DNA from 2 places in the Streptomyces sp. NPDC033966 genome. Region 2 is predicted to be linked to the other one. Evidence: predicted binding sites of a transcription regulator. Region 2 holds the regulator's gene; the other holds the start of a gene.
The links. The regulator HspR, encoded in region 2, represses chaperone genes until heat shock. The targets are predictions, from matches to a motif close to TTGAGNNNNNNNNNCTCAA.
Positions count from the first base shown of each region.

Region 1 (6,791 bases), on a different contig from region 2:
GGCGACGCTGTGGGTGGTGTGTGTCTGTTCCATGTCCCGCCCCTGAAGATCCCGCGTGATGGGGTGCAGCGTAGAGGAGGCACCGGCCTGCGGCTATGCGGGGTTCGGACAGGAGCCGGGGTCATCCGGAATCATAGATTCATCCCGTCGCGTCGAATCCCGGCAGCGCGTCCAGTACCTTGCGGAGCCCCGGAGCCAGCTCGGTCTGGTCCGCGGCGACCTCGAAACCGCCGTGCACGAAGGCGTACGTGAACCCGTCGTAGACCGGCGGATCGGCCGTGGCCACCCGGGGCAGGTGCGCGAAGTCCGCCTCCCGCAGCGCGGTGCGCAGGACCTCCAGCCGGGACGCCTCCAGCTTCCCGGAGCGCAGGTCGCGGGCCTTGCCGTCGAGGAGGGTCCAGGAGCCGTCGCCCTTGACGAGGACCGTCCGGGTCTGGCCCGCGAAACCCCCGCTGCGGGTCACGCGGACGAGGGTCCGGGCGGCGGCCTCGGTTGCCGCCGGGAGGGGGGAGGGCGTGGCGGGTGCGGTCGCCGCGGGCGGGGATGCCGAGGGCGGAGTCGCCGTCGCCGTCGCCGTCGCCGTGGGCGTCGCCGTCGGGGCCGCCGTGGCCTCCGGGGGCCCGCCGGACCCGCCACCGCAGCCGGCCAGTACCAGCACCGCGCCCAGCAGCACCACCGCCGCGGCCCCGGCCGCCCGGATCGTTCGCACACCCACCTCCGCAGGTACTCCGACCGAACACCGAGTATGAAGTGCCAGACCCCCGACCGAAAGCACCCGGAGGCCGTCATCCGCCGCATCACCCCCTGGCGCGCGCTGCCCGCGCTGACCGCCGTGCTCCTCGGGCTGTGGGGCCTGCCGCGCGGCGCGGGCGGCGGGAGCATGTGGCGCGACGAGTCCACCACCTGGCAGGTGGCGCACCGCCCCCTCCGCGGGCTGTGGGAACTGCTCGGGCAGGTCGACGCGGTCCACGGCCTCTACTACCTGCTGATGCACGGGGTCTTCGGCCTGTGGGACGGCGGCCCGTGGGCACTGCGGCTGCCGTCCGTGGCCGGCACGGCCCTCGCCGCCGCCGGAGTGGCCGCGGTGGCGCACCGGCTGGCGGGCGAGCGGGCCGCGCTGATCGCCGGCACCGCGTACGCCGTGCTGCCGCCGGTGCAGATGTACGCCCAGGAGGGGCGCTCGTACGCGCTGGTCGCGGCGGCCGTGGCCTGGGCGACGTACCTGATGCTGCGCGAGCGGTGGGCGGCCTACGCGGCGGTGCTCCTGCTGGGCTGCTGGCTGCACGAGTTCGCCGTACTGGCCCTGCCGGCGCACGCGTTCGCCGCCTGGCGGGCGCGGGGCTGGCGGTGGGCGGCGGGGGCCGTCCTCGCGGGGCTGCTGCCGCTGGCCCTCGTGAGCGCGCGGCAGGCGTCGGCGCAGCTGGGGTGGCTGGGGCGGCCGTCGTGGCAGGACTGGGCGGCGTACGGGGTGCTGGCGGCGGCGGTGGCCCTGCTCGCCCGGGGGAGCGCCGACCGGGGGCTCGTACGGGTGGCCGTGCCGCTCGCGCTGCTCCCGCCCGGGCTGCTGATGGCGGTCTCGCTGGCGCACCCCCTGTACGTCGACCGGTACGTCCTCTACGCGCTGGCCGGCCTCGCGGTGCTCGCGGGGGCGCGGGTGCGGCTGCCGCTGTCGTGGGTGCTGGTGGGGGCGCTGCTGCTGCCGGTGGGGGTGTGGTCGGTGTGGCTGCGGACCCCGGAGGCGCGCAAGGACGACGCCCTCGCCGTCGCGGCGGCGGTACGGGAGCGGGCCCGGCCGGGGGACGCGGTGCTGTTCATGCCGTCCCGGCGCCGGGAGTGGCTGCTGTCCTCGCCCGCGGTGTACGGGTCCGTCCGCGACGTGGCCCTGGCCCGGACCCCGGCGCGGTCCCGCACCCTCCAGGGCACGGAGCTGCCGCCGGACGCCGTCCGGGCGGCGGTCCTGGCCTCCCCGAGGGTGATCGCCCTGCTGGACCCGCCGGACCAGCCGCTGGACGCGTACCCGGCGGAGGCGGCGAAGCGCGAGGCGCTGGCGGCGGCGTTCGAGCGCTGCTCGGTGGCGGTGGTGCGCGGGGCGCGGGTGGCGGTGTACGCGCGGCGGGGCGAGTGCGGCTGACGCGGGCCCGCAGGGACACCGCCCCCGGGTCCCCCGGCCCTGATCCGCCCCGCCCCGGGTGCCGATGGGCCAGGATGGGCCGCAGACCGTGTCCGACGCTGCCTCCGGAGGCCCCCGTATGCCCGTGTCCGAGATACCCGGCCCCCTGGTCGGCAGCGGCTGGCTCGCAGAACACCTCGGGGACGTCGTGGTGTTCGACGCTTCCGTCGGGGGCCATCGCGGGGCACCGGTGAGGATTCCCGGCGCCCGTCCCTTCGACCTCGACGGGGAGCTCTCCGACCACGCGGCGGCGGCCCCGCACACCATGCCCTCCCCGGAGGACTTCGCCGAGGCGCTGCGCGGGCTCGGGGTCCACGACTCCGACGCCGTGGTCGTGTACGACGGCGCCGGGATCTACTCCAGCGCCCGCGCCTGGTGGATGCTGCGCGCCATGGGCTTCGACCGGGTGGCCGTGCTGGACGGGGGCCTGCCCGCGTGGGTCGCCGCCGGGCTGGCCGTCGAGGCCGGGGCGGCGGCGTACGAGGGGCCGCGCGGCGGCTTCACCGCCCGGCCCCGCCCGGGGCTGCTGGTGGACGCCGGCGCCGTCGCCGCCGCGCTCACCGACCCCGCCGCCGCCGTGTTCGACGCCCGGACCCGGGAGCGCTTCGCAGGCACCGCTCCCGAGCCCCGGCCGGGGCTGCGCGGCGGGCACATGCCGGGCGCGCTGAACCTGCCGTTCGGTGAACTCCAGGGACCGGACGGCCTGATGCGGCCCGCCGGGGAACTCCGCGAGGCCTTCGGGGCGTTGGCCGGGGAACGGGAGCGGCTCTACTTCAGCTGCGGTTCGGGCGTCACGGCCTGCGTGCTCGCGCTGGGGGCGACCCTGGCCGGGTACGGGGAGACCGCGGTGTACGACGGCTCGTGGAGCGAGTGGGGCCTGCCCTCGGAGCTGCGGCCGGTGGTGACGGGGCCCTGACCGGGGTGGGGCTATCCCCACCCCGGGTCCGGATACCTGCACCAGCGTGCGCCCGCCCCCCGGTCGGCAGACTCGTCGGCATGGAATCCCAGACCTTCACCCGCACCGCCCTCGCCGTCGCCGCCTCGGCCCTGCTGCTGTCGGGCTGCTCCTTCGTGGAGGACGCCCGGCTGAAGACCGCCGAGGCCGACGCCACCGTCACCGAGGCCGTCACGGCGGTGGAGCTGACGGGCCTTCGGCGCGGGTCGGTGGTGGTCACCCCGGGCAGCGGTTCCGGGGTGACCGTCCGACGGGTCGTGCACTACCGGGGCGACACCGCGCCCGTGCCGGGGCAGCGGGTCTCGGGCGGGGTGCTGGCCTTCACCGACGGCTGCGGCGGCGACGGGGACAGCTGCTGGGTGGACTACCGGCTGGAGGTGCCGGCCTCGGTGAAGCTCAAGGCGGGCAGCAGCAGCGGGGACATCACGGTCACGGGCGTGGCCTCCGCCGAGCTGGACTCCTCCTCCGGCGACGTCCGGGCCGAGCGGATCGCGGGCCCGCTGAAGGTGCGCACCTCCTCCGGGGACCTGACGGCCGCCGAGCTGTCCGGCCCGGAGTTCGAGTTCCGTACGGGCTCCGGGGACTCCACGGTCGGCTTCGCGAAGGCCCCGGCCTCGGTGTCCGTCACCACCGGCTCGGGCGACGTCACCCTGAGGGCGCCGCAGGCCGCGTACCGGGTGTCCGCCGAGACCGGCTCGGGCGAGCGGGACGTCACCCTCGGGGACGCTCCCGGCGCCCCTTCCCGCATCGCGGTCCGCACGGCCTCCGGCGACATCCGCCTCTCGGCCTCCCCGGACAGGGCCTAGGCGGTCACCGCGTCGACCTCCACCTCCACCAGCCAGGCCGGGTCGATGAAGCGGGACACCTCGACGAAGGTCGTCACCGGGCGGATCGCGGCGAAGCGCTCGCCGTGGGCCCGTGCGGCCTCCTCCCAGGTGGTGATGTCGGTCAGCATGATCCGGGTCCGCACGACATCCGCGAGCGAGGCGCCGGCCTCCTCCAGGGCCCGCTGCGCGATGTCCAGGCAGCGCACGGTCTGCGCGTGGACGTCGCCCGGGCCGACGGTGGAGCCGTCGTCCCCGATCGGCGCCGTGCCGGCGACCGCCACGTAGGGCCCCGTGCGGACCGCGCGGGAAAAGCCGATGCGGGGTTCCAGCGGGGAGCCCGAGCTGACGGTCCGTCGTATGTCTGTCATGCCGTCATGGTGCTACGAGGGGCCCGCCGGAGGTGTTCGCCCCCGGCGAACGGGTGTTGGGGAACATTGCCGGGCGCAGAAGCATTGAGTCGGCATAGCTCAACTTCACTGCCGGAGGGAACATCATGGCTTCGACGTCCGTAACGCTCACCCTGCCCGTACTGCCGCTCGACGACGAGGTCGTGCTGCCCGGGATGGTCGTTCCCCTGGACCTGTCCGACGCCGAGGTGCGCGGAGCCGTGGAGGCGGCGCAGGCGGCGGTGGGCGGCGGGAAGCCCCGGGTGCTGCTCGTGCCCCGGGTCGACGGGAAGTACGCCGGGATCGGCGTGCTGGGGACCGTCGAGCAGGTCGGGCGGCTCTCCGACGGGGATCCCGGGGCGCTGATCCGCGGGCGCGGCCGCGTCCGGATCGGCGCCGGGACCACCGGGCCCGGAGCGGCGCTCTGGGTCGAGGGGGAGACCGTCGACGAGAACGTGCCCGACCCGCTGCCCGGGTCCGTCGCCGAGCTCGTCAAGGAGTACAAGGCCCTCGCCACCAGCTGGCTGAAGAAGCGCGGCGCCTGGCAGGTCGTGGACCGCGTGCAGCAGATCGAAGGGGTGTCCGCCCTCGCCGACAACTCCGGGTACTCGCCGTTCCTGAGCGTGGCCCAGAAGGTCGAGCTGCTGGAGACCACCGACCCGGTCGCCCGCCTCCGCCTCGCCGTCAAGGCGCTCTCCGACCACCTCGCCGAACAGGACGTGGCCGAGTCCATCGCCAAGGACGTCCAGGACGGCGTGGAGAAGCAGCAGCGGGAGTTCCTGCTCCGCCGCCAGCTGGAGGCCGTCCGCAAGGAACTGCGCGAGCTGGGCGGGGAGAAGGAGGGCGAGGAGTCCGACGACTACCGCGCCCGCGTCGAGGCCGCCGACCTGCCCGAGAAGGTGCGGGAGGCCGCGCTCAAGGAGGTCGACAAGCTGGAGCGGGCCAGCGACCAGAGCCCCGAGGGCTCCTGGATCCGCACCTGGCTGGACACCGTGCTGGAACTGCCCTGGAACGAGCGCACCGAGGACGAGTACGACATCCAGGGCGCCCGGGCGGTGCTCGACGCCGAGCACGCCGGGCTGAACGACGTGAAGGACCGCATCACCGAGTACCTCGCCGTGCGCAAGCGGCGCGGCGAGCGCGGGATGGGCGTCGTCGGCGGACGGCGCGGGGGAGCGGTCCTCGCGCTCGTCGGACCCCCCGGCGTCGGAAAGACCTCGCTGGGCGAGAGCGTGGCCCACGCCATGGGGCGGAAGTTCGTGCGCGTCGCCCTCGGCGGCGTACGGGACGAGGCCGAGATCCGCGGCCACCGGCGCACCTACGTCGGCGCCCTGCCCGGCCGGATCGTGCGGGCGATCAAGGAGGCCGGGTCGATGAACCCGGTCGTGCTCCTCGACGAGATCGACAAGGTCGGCTCCGACTTCCGCGGCGACCCGGCGGCCGCCCTGCTGGAGGTCCTGGACCCCGCGCAGAACCACACCTTCCGGGACCACTACCTGGAGGTGGAGCTGGACCTCAGCGACGTGGTCTTCCTCGCGACGGCCAACGTCCTGGAGGCCATCCCCGAGGCCCTCGCCGACCGCATGGAGCTGGTGCGCCTCGACGGCTACACCGAGGACGAGAAGGTCGTCATCGCCCGCGACCACCTGCTGCCCCGCCAGCTGGAGCGCGCCGGACTGACCGCCGAGGAGGTGGTCCTCGGCGAGGACGCGCTGCGCAAGCTCGCCGGCGAGTACACCCGCGAGGCCGGCGTGCGCACCCTGGAGCGGTCCATCGCGCGGCTGCTGCGCAAGGTGGCCTCCCAGCACGAACTGGGCGAGCGGGAGTTCCCCTTCACCATCGGCGCGGGCGAGCTGCGCGGCCTGATCGGCCGCCCGCACCACGTGCCCGAGTCCGCCCAGGACCCGGCGGAGCGGCGGACCGCCGTCCCGGGCGTGGCCACCGGCCTCGCCGTGACCGGGGCCGGCGGCGACGTCCTGTTCGTCGAGGCCTCCCTCGCCGACCCGGAGACCGGCGCCGCCGGGCTCACCCTGACGGGCCAGCTGGGCGACGTGATGAAGGAGTCGGCGCAGATCGCCCTCAGCTTCCTGCGCTCGCACGGCGCGGAGCTGGAGCTGCCGGTCGCCGACCTGAAGGACCGGGGCGTGCACATCCACTTCCCGGCGGGCGCCGTCCCCAAGGACGGCCCGAGCGCGGGCATCACCATGACCACCGCGCTGGCGTCCCTGCTCTCCGGCCGCCAGGTCCGCACGGACGTGGCCATGACCGGCGAGGTCTCGCTGACCGGGCGGGTGCTCCCGATCGGCGGGGTCAAGCAGAAGCTGCTGGCCGCGCACCGGGCCGGGCTGACCACCGTGATCATCCCGAAGCGGAACGAGGCCGACCTGGACGACGTCCCGAGCGAGGTGCTGGAGGGACTGGAGGTGCACCCGGTGACGGACGTGCGGCAGGTG
Region 1 covers NZ_JBVIRQ010000001.1:461,387-468,177, reverse strand. Annotated here, with positions in the region: gene ACZ518_RS02155 (response regulator transcription factor) at 1-33, opposite strand, end outside; gene ACZ518_RS02150 (hypothetical protein) at 140-709, opposite strand; gene ACZ518_RS02145 (glycosyltransferase family 39 protein) at 746-2,131, shown strand; gene ACZ518_RS02140 (sulfurtransferase) at 2,250-3,086, shown strand; gene ACZ518_RS02135 (DUF4097 family beta strand repeat-containing protein) at 3,167-3,931, shown strand; gene ACZ518_RS02130 (RidA family protein) at 3,928-4,320, opposite strand; gene lon (endopeptidase La) at 4,446-6,791, shown strand, end outside.
Region 1: the regulator HspR is predicted to act here: its motif matches at 4,405-4,423, upstream of lon (endopeptidase La).

Region 2 (6,791 bases):
CGAGCTCGTGAAGGAGCTCACCGGCGGTCAGGACGCCAACAAGGGCGTCAACCCGGACGAGGTCGTCGCCATCGGCGCCACCCTCCAGGCCGGTGTCCTCAAGGGTGAGGTCAAGGACGTCCTGCTCCTCGACGTGACCCCGCTGTCCCTCGGCATCGAGACCAAGGGCGGCATCATGACCAAGCTCATCGAGCGCAACACGACCATCCCGACCAAGCGGTCGGAGATCTTCACGACGGCCGAGGACAACCAGCCGTCCGTGCAGATCCAGGTCTACCAGGGCGAGCGCGAGATCGCGGCGTACAACAAGAAGCTCGGCATGTTCGAGCTGACGGGCCTGCCGCCGGCCCCGCGCGGCGTCCCGCAGATCGAGGTCTCCTTCGACATCGACGCGAACGGCATCATGCACGTCACGGCCAAGGACCTTGGCACGGGCAAGGAGCAGAAGATGACCGTCACCGGCGGCTCCTCGCTCGGCAAGGACGAGGTCGACCGCATGCGCCAGGAGGCCGAGCAGTACGCGGACGAGGACCTGCGCCGCAAGGAGGCCGCCGAGTCCCGCAACCAGGGCGAGCAGCTCGTCTACCAGACGGAGAAGTTCCTCGCGGACAACGCGGAGAAGGTCCCGGCCGAGGTCAAGACCGAGGTCGAGACGGCCGTCACCGAGCTGAAGGACAAGCTCAAGGGCGAGGACACCGCCGAGATCCGCACGGCGACGGAGAAGCTCGCCGCGGTCAGCCAGAAGCTCGGCCAGGCCATCTACGCCGACGCGCAGGCCGCCCAGGCCGCCGGCGGTGCGGGTGACGCGGGCCAGGCCAAGGCCGACGACGACGTCGTCGACGCCGAGATCGTCGACGACGAGAAGCCGAAGGGCGGCGCTGCCTGATGTCGGAGGAGACCCCGGGTTTCGACGAGGAGCCCGAAGTCCCCACCGGCGCCGGCGCTGACGACGCGGAGCCGAAGGCCGCCGACTCCTCCAAGAAGGAGGACGAGGCGGCCCCGGCCGGGGACAAGGCCGACGTGGCCCTGCTGGCGCAGCTGGACCAGGCCCGTACCGCGCTCGGCGAGCGCACCGCGGACCTCCAGCGGCTCCAGGCCGAGTACCAGAACTACCGTCGCCGCGTGGAGCGGGACCGGGTCGCCGTCAAGGAGATCGCGGTCGCGAGCCTGCTGACGGAGCTCCTCCCGACCCTGGACGACATCGGCCGGGCCCGGGAGCACGGCGAGCTGGTCGGCGGCTTCAAGTCGGTGGCCGAGTCGCTGGAGACCGCCGCGGCCAAGATGGGGCTGCAGCAGTTCGGCAAGGAGGGCGAGCCCTTCGACCCGACGATCCACGAGGCCCTGATGCACTCGTACGCGCCGGACGTCACCGAGACGACCTGCGTGGCGATCCTGCAGCCGGGGTACCGGATCGGCGAGCGCACGATCCGCCCCGCGCGGGTCGCGGTGGCCGAGCCCCAGCCGGGCGCGGCACCCGCCGCGAAGTCCGAGTCCGGCGACGGCGACACGCCGTCCGACAAGGACACGGATGCCCCCGACAAGGGCTGACGCACACCATGTAGGGATCCGAGAGGAGGGACACCGGGGATGAGCACGAAGGACTTCGTCGAGAAGGACTACTACAAGGTCCTCGGTGTCCCGAAGGACGCCACCGAGGCCGAGATCAAGAAGGCGTACCGGAAGCTCGCCCGCGAGTTCCACCCGGACGCCAACAAGGGCGACGCCTCGGCCGAGGAGCGCTTCAAGGAGATCTCCGAGGCGAACGACATCCTCGGCGACGCCAAGAAGCGCAAGGAGTACGACGAGGCCCGCGCGCTGTTCGGGAACGGTGGCTTCCGCGCCGGTCCGGGCGGCGGCGGCTCGTTCAACTTCGACCTGGGCGACCTGTTCGGCGGTACCCAGCAGGGCGGCCAGGGCGGCTTCGGCGGCGGCCTGGGCGACGTCTTCGGCGGGCTGTTCAACCGCGGCGCGGGCGCCGGTGCGGGCACCCGCGTCCAGCCGCGCCGCGGCCAGGACATCGAGTCGGAGGTCACGCTCTCCTTCACGGAGGCCGTGGACGGTGCGACCGTGCCGCTGCGGATGTCCTCGCAGTCCCCCTGCAAGGCCTGTTCGGGCACCGGCGACACGAACGGCACGCCCCGCGTGTGCCCGACCTGCGTCGGCACCGGCCAGGTGTCCCGGGGCAGCGGCGGCGGCTTCTCGCTGACCGACCCCTGCGCCGACTGCAAGGGCCGCGGCCTGATCGCGGAGAACCCCTGCGAGGTCTGCAAGGGCAGCGGGCGCGCCAAGTCCTCCCGCACCATGCAGGTCCGGATCCCGGCGGGCGTCTCCGACGGCCAGCGGATCCGGCTGCGCGGCAAGGGCGCTCCGGGCGAGCGCGGCGGCCCGGCGGGCGACCTCTACGTGGTGGTGCACGTCGGCACCCACCCGGTGTTCGGCCGCAAGGGCGACAACCTCACGGTGACGGTCCCGGTGACCTTCGCCGAGGCCGTCCTGGGCGCCGACATCAAGGTGCCGACCCTGGGCGGCCCCCCGGTCACCCTGAAGCTCCCCCCGGGCACCCCCGGCGGCCGCACCATGCGGGCCCGCGGCAAGGGCGCGGTCCGCAAGGACGGTACCCGCGGCGACCTGCTCGTCACGGTGGAGGTCGCGGTTCCGGCGGAGCTGTCCGACAAGGCCCGCGAGGCGCTGGAGATGTACCGGGACGCGACCGGGTCCGAGGACCCGCGCGCCCTCCTGTTCGAGTCCGCGAAGGGAGCATGACATGGACGGCCGCCGCCGACAGCCCCGCTTCGGCGAGGGGGCTTACCAGCTCACCGACGAGACCCCGGTCTACGTGATCTCGGTGGCCGCCCAGCTCTCGGGCCTGCACCCGCAGACCCTGCGCCAGTACGACCGGCTCGGCCTGGTCTCCCCGGACCGTACGGCCGGCCGCGGCCGGCGGTATTCGGCCAGGGACATCGAACTGCTCCGCACGGTGCAGCAGCTGTCCCAGGACGAGGGCATCAACCTGGCCGGGATCAAGCGGATCATCGAACTGGAGAACCAGGTGGCCGCGCTCCAGCAGCGCGTGGCCGAGCTGTCCGCCGCCGTGGACGGGGCGGCCGCCGCCCTCCAGGCCCGCGAGGCCCAGGTGCACGCCTCGTACCGCCGTGACCTGGTGCCGTACCAGCCGCCGGTGCCCGGTAACGCCCTGGTCGTCTGGCGCCCCACCAAGCGCCCGGGCGACTGACCCGCCGGCCGCGCCGCCGGCCGCGCCGTGCAGGCCCCGTGGGGCCCCTCCCGCACGAGGAGGGCTCCAACGGGGCCTTCCGTGCGTCCGGGGGCTCCTGGCGGCCGCCTGCGGGCCGCTGTCAGGCCTCGGGGAGCTGCGCCGGGCCGCCGGATCCGTGCAGGATCCCGGACTGGGCGATGAGGTAGCCCAGTTGGGCCCTGCTCCCGCTGCCCAGGGCGGCGGCCAGCTTCGCGATGTGCGCGCGGCAGGTGCGTACGTTCATTCCCAGCCGGCGGGCGATCGCCTCGTCCACGTGGCCCTCGATCAGCAGCTGCGCGATGGAACGCTGCACTCCGGAGATACCATCCGGGCTGTGCGTGTACGTGACCTCGTCGCCCAACGGCACGGCCCTGCGCCAGAGTTGTTCGAAGACCTTGATGAGGTAGTCCACCAGTCCCGGGTGCCGCAGTTCCAGGGCCACCCGCCGGTCGTCGCTGGCGGGGATGATGGCCACCGTGCGGTCGAAGATCATGAGACGCTCTATCAGCTCCTCCAGCGTGCGGATCTCGACCTTTCCGGCGGAGATCCGGTCCACGTAGGCGAGCGTGCCCTGGCTGTGCCGCACCGTGTGCTGGTAGAGCGTGCGGATGCTCACCCCGCGGTCGATCATCGGCGTGGCCCGCTCCAGGGACTCGCTGAGCACGGAGGTCGGCCGGGCGCCACCCGGCTGGACGGTCAGGGCCTCGGTGTGGCACTCGGCGGTGGCCAGGTCGATGGCGGCGTTGATCTGGTCGAATCCCTCCAGCACCGTGATGGCGTGGGTATTTGCGGGACTCTGGGCGCTGATGGTGAGGAACGGCTCGAATGCGTCGGTGAGATCTACTGCGGTGCGCCTGCGCTCCTGGATCTCGCGTTCGATCGGATGGAGCCGCTGGGCCAGCGCGATGGACGGGGGAACCGCGCGCAGCTGGTTCGCGTCGTCCGGGTCGGGGCGCAGTAGCGCGAATTCGAGCAGGCAGGGGGCGTTCGCGACCTCGCCGCGGGCGACGCGGCCGGTGCTCAGGGCCGCCGCGTAGAGTCGCGCGCCCTCGGTGCACATCTCCGTGACGGGGTGGCGATGTGTCGGGTTTATGTCGCTCTTGGGCAAATCTCCACCCCCCAGGGTCCTGAACATGTAAGAACATGATGCATCGTCCCTGTGGCACTGACGTGCCTGAATGAGCCATCGTCTGTCAGTGCGGGGGAGAGGATTCCATCAAGTGAGGACGAAGCCGACCATGTATAAGAGAATGCTTCGCTCGGCGCTTGCCGTTGTTTTCTCCACCGTTGCCGTCTTTGGGGCAGTCGTCGCCGTCGACGGGGACACGGGGAGCGCTCCGGCTGCTGCCGGTCCGTCGGCCGGGACGGCGGTCGAGAGCGACTTCGGCTGGAACAGCATCCCTGCGAAGGCCTCCTGATGACCCCGGACGACCGCGACTTCCGCCGCGAAATGGCATCCGCGTACCGCTCCGGGTGGCAGTTCATAGACCTCGCCACGGCGATCCCCTACGCCGGCGATTCGTTGATGGTCACTCTTTTCGGCCAGCCGATCGTCGTCGTGCGCGAGGAGGACGAGGACGTCCGCGCCTACCGCTGTCTGCGCCGCCCCCGGGGCGCACCGCAGCCCGTCCGCTGCGAAGTGCGGTACGGAATGGTCTTCGTCAACCTCGACCAGCGTGACCACCAGCTGTTCGAGCCCGATATCACCACCGCCACCCCCCGCAGTGCCTGAGGCGATTCCCCCGTCGTTGCAGATCGCTCCAGGTGCTACCCCCACACAACGGCGCCATCGTGGACCTGACCACGATGGCGCCGTTGTGATGTCCGCGTCCAGTGGTTGAACCGGACAATCGCCCGGGGATCCGCCGGGGAACGCCCGAAGGCTGCTCGAAGGCCGCTCGCAGGCCGCTCCAGGTCCGCCCCGGGGGGCTCAGGCCCGGCCCATGGCCCGGTCCAGGGTGATCTCCAGGACCACCCGGTCCGGGTTGGGCGAGGGCATCCGCCCGTACCGCTCCGCGTAGCGCGCCACGGCCTCGGCGACCGACGCCTCGTCCGTACGGATCACCGCGCGCCCCTCCAGGGTGGCCCAGCGCCTGCCCTCCATCTGGCAGACCGCCACCCGCGCGCCGCCGCCGGCCGCCGCCAGGACGTTGCGGACCTTCTTGCTGTGCTTGTTGCTGATCACCCGTGCCAGCCCGGACTCCGGGTCGTAGGTCACGCCGACGGGCACCACGTGCGGCGTGCCGTCCGGGCGCGGCGTGGTCAGGGTGCAGACGTGCCGCTCCCGCCAGAAGGCGAGGTACTCGGGCGTCGGGTTGAGTACGTCATGGGACATGGGCCGAAGCGTACGCCCGCGCACCCGCCGGATCCGGCGGGAGAATGGCCCCCGTACAGCCTTGAGTGGAATAGACTCAACTTTGCAGATGCTGAATCTGTCAGAGTGCGTATCCGGCCGCCAGCCGGGTGCGACAGGTCACGTACGCCCGCCGGAGAGGAGAAACCGAGAGTGGACGCCGAGCTGACCAACAAGAGCCGCGACGCCCTGAACGCGGCCACCAGCAGGGCCGTCAAGGACGGCCACGCCGACCTGACCCCCGCGCACCTCCTGCTGGCGCTGCTCGCCGGCGAGGACAACGAGAACGTCGTCGACCTGCTGGTCGCCACCGACGCCGACCAGGCCGCCGTCCGCACCGGGGCGGAGCGCCTGCTCGCCGCCCTGCCCAGCGTCACCGGCTCCACCGTCGCGCCCCCGCAGCCCAGCCGCGACCTGCTCGCCGTACTGGCCGAGGCCGACTCCCAGGCCGGCCGCCTCGGCGACGAGTACCTCTCCACCGAACACCTCCTCATCGCCATCGCCGCCAAGGGCGGACCGGCCGGTGAGGTCCTTTCCGCCCAGGGCGCCACGGCGAAGAAGCTGCTGGACGCCTTCCAGAACGCACGAGGAGCACGGCGGGTGACCACCCCCGACCCCGAGGGCCAGTACAAGGCCCTGGAGAAGTTCGGCACCGACTTCACCGCCGCCGCCCGCGACGGCAAGCTCGACCCCGTCATCGGCCGCGACCACGAGATCCGGCGCGTCGTCCAGGTCCTCTCCCGCCGCACCAAGAACAACCCGGTGCTCATCGGCGAGCCCGGCGTCGGCAAGACCGCCGTCGTCGAGGGCCTGGCCCAGCGCATCGTCAAGGGCGACGTCCCCGAGTCCCTCAAGGGCAAGCGGCTCGTCTCCCTCGACCTCGGCGCGATGGTGGCCGGCGCCAAGTACCGCGGCGAGTTCGAGGAGCGGCTGAAGACCGTCCTCGCCGAGATCAAGTCGAGCGAGGGGCAGATCATCACCTTCATCGACGAACTGCACACCGTCGTCGGCGCCGGGGCCGGCGGGGACTCCGCCATGGACGCGGGCAACATGCTCAAGCCCATGCTGGCCCGCGGCGAGCTGCGCATGGTCGGCGCGACCACCCTGGACGAGTACCGCGAGCGCATCGAGAAGGACCCGGCGCTGGAGCGCCGCTTCCAGCAGGTGCTGGTCGCCGAGCCCACC
Region 2 covers NZ_JBVIRQ010000005.1:245,372-252,162, reverse strand. Annotated here, with positions in the region: gene dnaK (molecular chaperone DnaK) at 1-886, shown strand, start outside; gene grpE (nucleotide exchange factor GrpE) at 886-1,548, shown strand; gene dnaJ (molecular chaperone DnaJ) at 1,588-2,763, shown strand; gene ACZ518_RS16300 (heat shock protein transcriptional repressor HspR) at 2,765-3,232, shown strand; gene ACZ518_RS16295 (helix-turn-helix transcriptional regulator) at 3,354-4,388, opposite strand; gene ACZ518_RS16290 (hypothetical protein) at 4,474-4,671, shown strand; gene ACZ518_RS16285 (Rieske (2Fe-2S) protein) at 4,671-4,985, shown strand; gene ACZ518_RS16280 (pyridoxamine 5'-phosphate oxidase family protein) at 5,184-5,588, opposite strand; gene clpB (ATP-dependent chaperone ClpB) at 5,760-6,791, shown strand, end outside.